2 regions of the Paenibacillus sp. MER 99-2 genome follow, and region 1 is predicted to be linked to the other one. Evidence: a T-box and tRNA genes for the amino acid it is inferred to sense, from the RefSeq annotation. Region 1 holds a T-box; the other holds one or more tRNA genes.
The links. The T-box of region 1 lies ahead of trpS (tryptophan--tRNA ligase). A T-box ahead of a tRNA ligase gene usually reads a tRNA of that ligase, here a tRNA-Trp.
Positions count from the first base shown of each region.

Region 2: it has a tRNA-Trp gene. The T-box ahead of trpS (tryptophan--tRNA ligase) is inferred to sense a tRNA for this amino acid. The anticodon was not compared.

Region 1 covers NZ_JAMAUZ010000001.1:1,500,267-1,505,860, reverse strand. Annotated here, with positions in the region: gene M3636_RS06795 (GNAT family N-acetyltransferase) at 1-91, shown strand, start outside; gene M3636_RS06790 (ABC transporter substrate-binding protein) at 227-1,174, shown strand; gene M3636_RS06785 (AraC family transcriptional regulator) at 1,376-3,085, shown strand; gene trpS (tryptophan--tRNA ligase) at 3,146-4,132, opposite strand; T-box leader at 4,202-4,454, opposite strand; gene M3636_RS06775 (GerAB/ArcD/ProY family transporter) at 4,609-5,594, shown strand, end outside.
Region 2 covers NZ_JAMAUZ010000012.1:86-5,679, forward strand. Annotated here, with positions in the region: partial or broken rRNA gene M3636_RS26780 (23S ribosomal RNA) at 1-32, shown strand, start outside; tRNA gene M3636_RS26785 (tRNA-Asn) at 105-180, shown strand; tRNA gene M3636_RS26790 (tRNA-Ser) at 184-275, shown strand; tRNA gene M3636_RS26795 (tRNA-Glu) at 293-364, shown strand; tRNA gene M3636_RS26800 (tRNA-Val) at 433-508, shown strand; tRNA gene M3636_RS26805 (tRNA-Met) at 526-599, shown strand; tRNA gene M3636_RS26810 (tRNA-Asp) at 625-702, shown strand; tRNA gene M3636_RS26815 (tRNA-Phe) at 794-869, shown strand; tRNA gene M3636_RS26820 (tRNA-Thr) at 885-960, shown strand; tRNA gene M3636_RS26825 (tRNA-Tyr) at 966-1,051, shown strand; tRNA gene M3636_RS26830 (tRNA-Trp) at 1,058-1,131, shown strand; tRNA gene M3636_RS26835 (tRNA-His) at 1,159-1,231, shown strand; tRNA gene M3636_RS26840 (tRNA-Gln) at 1,247-1,321, shown strand; tRNA gene M3636_RS26845 (tRNA-Gly) at 1,326-1,400, shown strand; tRNA gene M3636_RS26850 (tRNA-Cys) at 1,410-1,483, shown strand; tRNA gene M3636_RS26855 (tRNA-Leu) at 1,515-1,593, shown strand; gene M3636_RS26860 (class I SAM-dependent methyltransferase) at 2,147-3,073, shown strand; gene M3636_RS29875 (helix-turn-helix domain-containing protein) at 3,340-5,594, opposite strand, start outside.

The sequences.
Region 1 (5,594 bases):
CGGCTTTAGCGTTTTTAGTGAATACAATATTGGAGTGAGTAATCATCCAATTACAAATTTTAGTTTTCAGCAGATTATCCACTCCTCTTAAGATAAAATGTTGACATTTGTCCAAATAAAATCGTAGCTATTTGTTCATTGTAACGCTTCTTACTGCTGTCTATAATAAAAAATGTAATTGATAATCATTATCAATATCAAAAAAAAGAAAGCAGGGGCAGCAGATATGAATAACGCATTTAAAAAAAATATAATGTTATGGGTGGGATTGCTTCTTTTGTTAACGACATTGGCTGCGTGCAGCCAGTCAGAGAATACTGATCCGCAACCAGCGGAGCAAGCCACTCCAGCAATTAAAAGCTATACAACCCAAACAGATGAACAGATCGAAATTCCCACTCATCCACAACGGGTTATCTACCTAGGCTCTACACTTGAAGATCTGTTAGCGATGAAAATACCGGTAGTGGGAGCTAATCTTGTCAATGTGAATAACATTTTTTCTGAAGGTCTATTGACAGATATTCAAGATGTCGGGAATCCTGGCGATCTTGAAAAAATTGCTTCTTTACAACCTGACTTAATTTTGAATGGATACTCGCAGGATGCTGAACGAAACACGGCACTCTCCAAGATTGCGCCTACCATTCCCTTTAACTCAGCTTTACCATACAAAGAACGGGTACAAGAACTCGGTACCATTTTCAGTAAACAGGATGAAGCGGAGCAATGGATAAGCAAATTTGATTCAGAAACTCAAGCGATGTGGGATCAAATTAAATTAACAGAGGCCGAAACAGCAACCGTGTTCTTACAGCTCGGCAAACAGCTCTATGTGATGGGTAATCGTTCTCTCGGTGCAGTCCTATATCAGGAACATGGATTTGCTGTTCCGCGTGCTGTAGAAGAAAATATAATTTCTCAAAACTATACTTTCATCGAGTTGTCAGAAGAACTGTTACCTGAATATGCAGGTGACCATCTGTTTGTCCTCACTCAGGACAATAACGAAAGCAAAACAGAGTCAGATGATTTACAGAAGAGTCCGCTTTGGAAAAACTTGCCGGCCGTTCAAGCAGGACATGTCTACACCGCCTCTGCGGATTGGAATACAGATAACCTTTTAGCACTGGAGCAGCTACTTAAAGAATTGCCGAAATGGATGAATCGTTAATCTGAATCAAAATTATGAATAAATCCCCCGCTCTTTGGCTATGGGGATTTTTTCAGTAAAATCATTGATATTTCAAGATCCGAAAAAGTAGCTACAGGTCACTTCAAGATCGAATAAAACATTGTATAGATAGTCGTTATAGGATTAATTATGATAAGATGCTTTTATTGAGAATAATTATCACTAGCAGGAGGCATCTGAATGCACAATATTTCCACCTACATACAATTACAGCAGTATGCTCTACTTTGTCCTACCCCATTATCGTCAGAGAGTACCCTTCAGAATATACGTATTGAGAATAATCATGCGGATTGCTGTACCTTACTCATCATCATGGATCATGGCGTTCGCCTGCATATCGATAACGTTACCCAAAATTTGCGCCAAGGTAGCTGCATTATCCTTTCGTATCAGCATATCTACCGACTTGAAACAGACAATTCTCAAGCAAGAGTAGCGTGGTTTACCTTTAAAAATTTTGAAGTAGACGGTCTGATCCTGCGTCGAGTTCCATATGCTACGCTTATTTCTGGTTATCCGTACAAATTGCCTATGTCCATCTTAAAAACAACACTGGTAGCTGAGGATTGGGAATGCTCCTGGCCACGTAATGCCCATGTGCAAAAACACGGGGAAGTTCGCACACAAGAGCAGCACCTTCCCACCTTTGCCCCGGAATATCTTATTCTTCAGGCAAAACTACAACTAATCCTTGGTATGATGGCTCAAATGGAGCAAGCTAACCCTTCAGTAGATCAGGAAAAAGCAGTACACCAATCCTTGCTGCACATGGAGCAGCATTATAACAAAGAATTGACAGTAGAATACCTAGCCGAGATGACAGGAATGATTCGATGGCAGTACAGCAAAAAATTCAAGACAATTACTGGTAAACAACCGATTGAATATTTGACAGAACTGCGCGTAAAGCATGCCAAAAACCTGTTGCTTCGTTCGTCTGAAACATTACGAGAAATCGCGAAGCAAGTCGGATTTAAGGATGAATACTACTTTAGCCGGCGCTTTCATCAATTCACAGGCTATGCACCACGTGAGTTTGCCAATATTTTTTCGCGTACTCACCTAAGAATTGTTACTGATTCTCTTGGTCGGAAGGTACAGCTTCCCGAAACGACTAATCGCATCGTTGCAACTGGAACCAATACAATCGGTGAGTTGCTTGCCATTGGCATTATGCCAATTGGAGCAGGTATTGCTACGATGAAGTCGCAAGTTATATACAAAAACAAGCTGCACAGCATTTTAGATATCGGATTACAAGCATCCCCGGAGCAGGTTTCACCGTTAAAACCGGATCTTATGCTGTTAGGCAATTATTGTGAACGTCAACTGTCACAATTAGATGCCATAGCGCCAACTATTGTATATTCTGGTAGAAACACCACCTACGAACGGTTACTTTACATCGCCGATCTTTTTAATCGAAATAAAGTAGCAGAACAGTGGATTAACCGATATGAGGCAAATATACGGCGTCTACGGCGTCAATTATCCGATCAATATCATGTGGGAGAACACGCTACGGTATATCTTGTATTGGGCAAAAAAGTCTATGTCATGGGGCAAAACGGGTTTGCGGCTACGTTATATGAATCCCTTGGCTTTCGTCCCCCTGCACCTGTTAACCACTTCATTCAAGAGGGTATGCTGTGGGTGCAAATTGAACTTAATCAAATTAGCCGGTACCTAAGCGACCGCAACTTTGTACTGTCCAATCCATCAGACCTGCAATTTATCACTCCGTTATTTTCAGAAAAATCGTCACCTTACAACGTTCACTGGTTAGATTCTATTTGGAACTATGACGATCCAATCACCCGTGAAAGGTTATTGTCTGTTCTACCATCGATCTTCACAAATCCGAAAATACAAAGGAGAATACTTTAGGATATATGGAAAGAACCTCGTGTTTGTTCAATTGATATAGCAATAGAAATAATGTGTTATCTAAAATGTGATTAACCCCATCGCCTGTTTCGCTTTGGTAAGTGTAATGTTCGCCTGAATGGCTGCTTGTTCAGCACCATCCTTAAGAATCGCATCCAACTGTGCCGAGTTCACGATTTCCTTGAATCGATTCTGAAGCGGGACTAATTTCTCAACGACCAGTTCAGCTAATTCTTTTTTGAATGTACCATAACCCTGTCCGTCGAATTTTTTCACAACGTTCTCTATTGATTCGTCTGAGAATACAGAGTAGATTTCAATTAAGTTGCTAATGGCAGGTTTCGTCTCCCAATTGTAATATAGGCTTCCTTCAGAATCCGTGACTGCACGAGCAAATTTCTTCTTGATTATCTCAGGTGAGTCTAAGAGCAGCACATAACTGCTAAGATTCGGGTTGCTTTTACTCATTTTCTTCGACGGGTTATCCAGTCCCATGATCCGGCATCCAATCTCTTGAATAATGGGCTCAGGTAGGGTGAATGTTTCACCAAAGCGATGATTGAACCGTTCGGCTAAATCACGCGTTAGTTCCAAATGCTGCTTCTGGTCTTCCCCTACGGGTACATGTGTCGCCTGGTAGAGTAGAATGTCCGCGGCCATTAGGACGGGATAGGTAAACAGCGCAGAGCTGACAACATCTTTGCCCTCTGATTTATCCTTGAATTGTGTCATCCGACTCAACTCTCCAAAGCTAGCCTGCGTTTCCAGCAACCATGAAAGCTCAGGATGCGCTGCAACCTGGGATTGAAGAAATATGCATGCTTTAGCAGAATCTACACCTGCCGCAATATAAAATGCTGCAATTTCTCGTGACCGCCGCCGTAATTCTTCTGGATCTTGATACACCGTGATCGCATGTAGATCAGGTATAAAGAAAAAGCACTCAAACTCATGTTGATACTTAATAAATTGACTTAAAGCACCACCATACCCTCCAATGTTCAAGTCACCGCTCGGCTTAATACCCGATAAAATTCTCTGTTTCATTGTCATTCCTCCTAGTTCACTGAAATTCTCATTACCTAACAGATGAAAAACAAAAAACACTCCATCCCTAAAAGGGACGAAGTGTTAGACTCCGCGATACCACCCGAATTCAGCCTCTCGGCTGCACTCACACCTGTCAAAACGACTAACAGGGTGCCCATGGATAACGGAGGGATACCGTCAACGCCTACTGATCGCCATGCGAAGTTCGGATTGAAGCGAATGGACCCATTCATTACACATTCTCGTACCGGACCTCTCACCATTCGCCGGCTCGCTTGGACGATTCAATGCAATTACTCTTTCCATTCATTGCTAACTATTACTAAATTAAAATACATATTATCCGAATGTAAAGCAAAAATCAAGCTTCAATTTACAAGGTAAATCACGATGTACATCACCAAACCCCATTTTACATAAAAAAGCTACACTGGGGAATGCTACTAAAAAATTTTCCAGCTTGGGGTGAGATCATGAAGCAGTCCGGATCGAAGATCAGCACATCTGGGGTAGTCATTGTCGTTATTAATTCGATCCTTGGAGCCGGAATTTTAACACTACCTCGCACAATTAGTAAAGCAGTAAAAACACCAGATGTGTGGATTTCCATCATCTTGTCAGGTGTATTAGTAGCATTAGTAAGTGTTTTACTCGTTACACTTTGTCGCCGATTTCCTGGCAAATCCGTTTTTGAGTTTACACCTGAAATTACAGGTAAATGGGTTTCCTATCTTATTGGACTGTTGATTATTATGTATTTTGTTATTCTGTGTTCATTCGAAGTTCGAGTGATGGCTGAAATTACAAGCATGTACATTCTTGAACGTACACCAAGCTGGGTTACCATTATGGTCAGCTTATGGATCGGTATTTACATGATTAGCGGTGGTCTTAAAGTAATCATCCGTGTTTTTGAAATTGTATTACCCGTCACCCTCTTATTGTTAGCAGTCGTTTTTGTTCTAAGCAGCAGAATGTTTGAGCTTAGTAATCTCAGACCGCTTCTAGGTGAAGGGATTCTGCCTGTACTAAAAGGAATTAAGCCTTCCTTTCTGTCTTATTCCGGTTATGAAGTGTTATTGATCATTACAGCACTCATGGCAGACGTCAAAGCCAGCAATAAAGCTGCTATATATAGCATTCTTATCTGTACCATCATTTATCTGGTTACCATTGTCATGGTCGTAGGAAATTTGTCTTTGCCAGGCATTGAGACTCGTACTTGGCCAACATTTGACATGGTACGTAGCTTCGAAATTGAAGGCGTATTTTTTGAGCGGTACGAATCGCTTTTTATCGTCTTCTGGCTCATGCAAATTTTTGCAACGTATGCGTTTAAGCACTATTTTGCCGCCGTGGGTATTCGAGATTTGTTTCGTCTCAAAAATATCACAGGTCTGGAATATGCGTTGCTGCCTGTGCTATATATCATCGCCTATTTACCGAAAAATCTGGAAGA
Region 2 (5,594 bases), on a different contig from region 1:
GACCAGTACTAATCGGTCGAGGGCTTATCCAATTAGCACGTTCTAGTCGCAGACTTTCGTTTCGAATCTAGTTTTCAGAGAACAACACTCTGGATGTATTATATTCCCTGATAGCTCAGTTGGTAGAGCACTCGACTGTTAATCGAGTTGTCACAGGTTCGAGCCCTGTTCGGGGAGCCATATGGAGAGGTGTCCGAGCTGGCCGAAGGAGCACGATTGGAAATCGTGTAGGCGTCACAAGCGTCTCGAGGGTTCGAATCCCTCTCTCTCCGCCAGATAATTTTTTTAGCAAGGCCCGTTGGTCAAGGGGTTAAGACACCTCCCTTTCACGGAGGTAACAGGGGTTCGAATCCCCTACGGGTCATTCTTTTCTTCAAAAAAAGAAGTTGATTTTAATAGCGGTTTTATGTTAAGATCATAAATGTGTTATTCGGAGGCTTAGCTCAGCTGGGAGAGCATCTGCCTTACAAGCAGAGGGTCGGGGGTTCGATCCCCTCAGCCTCCACCATATATCTTTTATAACGACGCGGGGTGGAGCAGCCCGGTAGCTCGTCGGGCTCATAACCCGAAGGCCGCAGGTTCAAATCCTGCCCCCGCAATTATACTTTCTTACGAAAGTGATCTGGAACCGTGGTGTAGTTGGCCTAACATGCCTGCCTGTCACGCAGGAGATCGCGGGTTCGAATCCCGTCGGTTCCGCCATATTTCCCACATGAGGAAACTGTTCACTAGATCTGATATAAGGCACCGACGCCCAAGGTAAAGTGTAACATTTAAGTTTGAACTTTATTATGGCTCGGTAGCTCAGTCGGTAGAGCAGAGGACTGAAAATCCTCGTGTCGGCGGTTCGATTCCGTCCCGAGCCACCATTTATAACTTAATACGCCGGTGTAGCTCAACTGGTAGAGCAACTGACTTGTAATCAGTAGGTTGGGGGTTCAAGTCCTCTCGCCGGCACCACTTATGGAGGATTAGCGAAGTGGCCAAACGCATCAGACTGTAAATCTGCTCCCGTACGGGTTCGGTGGTTCGAATCCATCATCCTCCACCAGTTTTTAGGGGCATAGTTTAAAGGTAGAACAACGGTCTCCAAAACCGTTGGTGTGGGTTCAATTCCTGCTGCCCCTGCCAATTAATTTTAAAAGTATAGTATATATGGCGATCGTGGCGAAGTGGTTAACGCACCGGTTTGTGGATCCGGCATTCGGGGGTTCAATTCCCCTCGATCGCCCCTTTGTTTTGTCTATGGGGATTAGCCAAGCGGTAAGGCAACGGACTTTGACTCCGTCATGCATAGGTTCAAATCCTATATCCCCAGCCATTATGCGGAAGTGGCTCAGCGGTAGAGCATCGCCTTGCCAAGGCGAGGGTCGCGGGTTCGATTCCCGTCTTCCGCTCCAAATTAATACGGCGCCATAGCCAAGTGGTAAGGCACAGCTCTGCAAAAGCTTTATCCCCAGTTCGAATCTGGGTGGCGCCTCCAGTTATTTTCTCAGTATGTGAAAAGAATATGTGCCGGCGTGGCGGAATGGCAGACGCGCTCGACTCAAAATCGAGTGGGAAACCGTGGAGGTTCGAGTCCTCTCGCCGGTATAACGTAGAACCCTATGGATTGCACTTGCAATTCATAGGGTTCTTTTTGTAAAGAGAGAATACTTAATGTTCAATGATGTGTAAGTTGAAACTATATCCGTTCAGTCATTTCTGTTGTCTGTATATTGACGTAATCTGGCATTGGGTATATTATAGATAAGTAAAGTCCTTAATCAACTTGAATGCTCTACTTATATTAACTAATAATGATGTGGGTACAAAGGAGTTATCATTGATATGCTGCTGCATCTAATTAAAGATATAATGACTCCTTTATATTTGTATTTGTATTCATATTCATATTTATATTTATTAAAAAAAAACATCTGAGCTATAAGTAGGAAAGATGAAGTTAATTCGAAAAGTTTAAATATCATCAAGTTTCTAAGTCGTAGAGTCTCTACGTGGTAAAGCCTCGAAGCCATACAATATCAACTTCATGACGTCATGAAATCATGTCTGAGTTATTTCCTTATATGAATCCTTGTACAAATATGAGTTAAATCAATGAAGTGGATCTAATAATCTGAATGAAGAAATGGAGTGTGTAGAGATGACAGAAGTGATACCAAGCAAAGAATTAGATATTACCCAAGGATTATTTGACCTTTCTGTGTGGGAAGAGGCTTGGAAGAATAGACCGAGGAGTCCCAAATATAAAAAGCCAAGCGCCCCTTTTGATACAGCAGAAGCTTTTGAGAGATGGGCTAAAGAGTATCATCAGCAATCCTTTACAACAGAGGGGAAAGCACGCTCTGAGCGCATTATGGGATGGATCGAGAATCAAGGTGTAGATTTTGAAGGAATGTCGGTTTTAGATATTGGGGCAGCTTCTGGCATTTTCACAATCCCGTTCGCAGAGAAGGGTGCAAGCGTAACCGCGGTCGAACCTTCTGAGCTACTCGTTTCCTTGATGAAGGAGACAATTCCAGCAGCTTTGACATCCAAGATTGAAATCGTGTGCGAGCGGTTTGAAGAAATATCTATTGAGCAAAAAGGGTGGAGGAAAAAGTACGATGTTGCTTTTGCATCGATGTGTCCAGCTATGTCCGATTGGGAGACGATTGAGCAGGCCATTAATTCTGCCCGTAAGTATGTGTATATCAGTACGATGGCTGGACAACGGGAGCACACACTGATTGATGAACTAAGAAAAGTGCTTCAGGTGGAGACACCATTTAAACCAAGTGATATGGGATTCATTCAACAGTTGCTCTATCTGAGGGGTTACTCCTATACAACGCTAATTACCAAGGAAGTGAATACCATTGAACTGCCTGTGGAAGAAGTTGTACAGAAGCTACCTGAATGGCTGAATACGTATGGTCTACCAACGGACGAACAATCCCTTAGCTTGGCTGAGCAATACATTAGAGAGACATACAATAAAGGAACGGTGACGTTCTTAAGAGGAGGACGGTTTGGTAAAATTCTGATTCAGTTGGAGCAGCCAAACATGAAGGTTCTCACAAACAAATAAAATAAGTATCTCATAATAACAATGATTGTTATTGAAGAATATCAAGTAAGTAATGTTAATGAGTGTTATTAAAATAAAAAAGGAGCAGATGATCTGCTCCTTTGATCTGCTCCTTTTTGCTTTCATTTCCGACCCTTTCCGTCATCTCCGATCTCCAATAACGAACAGACGGTATACACGTATTGTGATGAGATAGATTAGATAGCCGCACCGAGTGTATCTCCTGACTGTCGCGTCGGTGTAATGATTTTGGCACCAATGCAAACTTATTTTCCTAATGAGCGGCTTTCTTGTACATAGCCAGCACGACGTTTACGTTCCCGGTATTGTCCAGGTGTGATACCCTCCCACTTACGGAAAGAACGAATAAAGTTCTGAGGGTTGTTATACCGGAGCCGAGCCGCAATATCCTTTACCGTTAAATCGGTCTCTTCTAACCACTTCTTCGCTATCGTAAATCGATGCTTGGTGAGGTACTCACTGAAGGAGCACCCTGTTTCCTTGCGAAATACACCACTTAGATAATTGGCATTATAGTGGAGAAGGGTAGCACACTCCTCTAATGTAAGATCTGTATCATAACTCTGCTGGATAAGAGCAATCATTTTCTCAGAAATATGTTGGTACTGCGCATACTGTCGTTCTTTGAGAATAGTTATAATTGGCATGATAATACGTTGAGTAAACCATTGTTCGACTTCAGCTGCAGACTGTAGTGTAAAGAGTTCTTTGAATATACTGCCCTGTCCGGTTGTAATCTGCCCGAGGGGTATGCCGACTTCCTGCATCATTAACAGAATACGTGTGAGCAATCGCATCAATATCAATTGATACTCATCTGGTGTCGATTCCATATGAAATACATACTCAAGTAGCTGATGGAGCATAGAATTAGCTTCAGCGTCATCTACGGAATGCATCGCTTGAATTAATTCATACTCGAATGACTCCGGGTAAGCCAGTGACCAATGAGAAATATGAGTCTTAACTGTTTCATATGGGATAATAACGCCAGTTCCTAATTTGAGACGATGCTGGAGAGCCTCCATAGCCTCATTGTAAGCTTGATGGACTTCCAATAGGGTAGAATAAGGCTGACTGATGCCGATGCTTACCTGTAGACTGAGTAGATCTTCAACTCGCCTTTGCAGTTGCTCAGTTTGAGCATATAGTTGCTTCGTAAACTCATCTGGATCAGATTCATAGGTTCCAATGGCGGTTACAACCGTCTGCTCGATTAAGATCGGAAGCAGTTGCATCTCGGGCAAGATGGTCTCCTCTAGCATGTTTTGAATAGCAAACAGGAGCAGTTCCCGGTCTTGTGGGCTATATTTTGTATGATTCACAAGATCTGCTTGTATCGTTATAACGGAAATATGTTGCCATTGCTTGAGCTGAGAGGCATATCCTTGTTCATTCAAGATGTGTTGTAGCTTAATGGGTGGATATTTTCCCAGAAATATATTCATTAAGAAATGGCTACGTGTCTGCATCACATAATGATTCAACTTGTGCTCAAGCTGAGAACGGGATGCGGATAATTGAGAGACCCCAGCTCTGATCTGTTCGAATTCATCCATGGAGAGCGCCGATTTCGCCCCTTGCAGTGAACCTGTAGCTGTTGCCGCTACTTGATCATGAATACCAATTTGAGAGAGAAGTCTACGAATAGGTGTGTGCATTCGCTTTGAACCTAGCCAGGAAAGCAGTAGAGAAAGAAGTAACATTCCCATACTGATATACATCGTGTGTAGTGCGACTTGAATATACTCACGGTTCAGGACATTCATTGGCGTAATCAGAATATAGCTCCATCCTTTTAATGGGGATTGGGCGTATACCATGGAATAGTGCTGATCTGACGTGCGCAGCTCACCGTAGGAGGAGGATGCTGGAAGCGAGGCAGGAGAGAGCTGCTCACTCAAGCTTACTCCAGTGTCACTATAAATTAAGCCAGTCGCTGCTAAAGGCTTACCCATGTAGCTTGGGTCTGGATGTGCAATGATACGTTGTTCACGATTAATTATGATTAGTCCTGAAGTGGATGAACTCGCATCCACTGACTCAATAGGCGTCTGTAGTGAACACGCAGGTATTCCAGCAATAAGCGCCGAGTTTGTTGAATCATTTTTCGTTTGGATCGATCTAGCTAGTGCAATGTGATAATTACAGCCAGAACTCTTCATCCGCTCTTGGTTGTTAAAGACAGAGGACGGGACAAGTTGCCAACCTGATGTGAGCGTATTTGACAATAAGTCTTTCATAGGTAGAGACAGTGGGAAATCCGTATTCAGATAAAGGCCTGCATGATCGATAAGCCAATCCTGAGTTTGGTTAACAAGTGTAATATCCATTAACGGCTCCCAGGATCTCATATGTTGAAACTCGGATTGCAATTTGTTCGCAATAGCCGGCTTTGGACTTAGTTGAGGTGAAGCCAGAGATTGTACAGTAAGTGGAGAGCGAGTTGCCTGATCCAACATATAACTTATAGTAGCCAGTTTGTGTTCTACGTTAGATT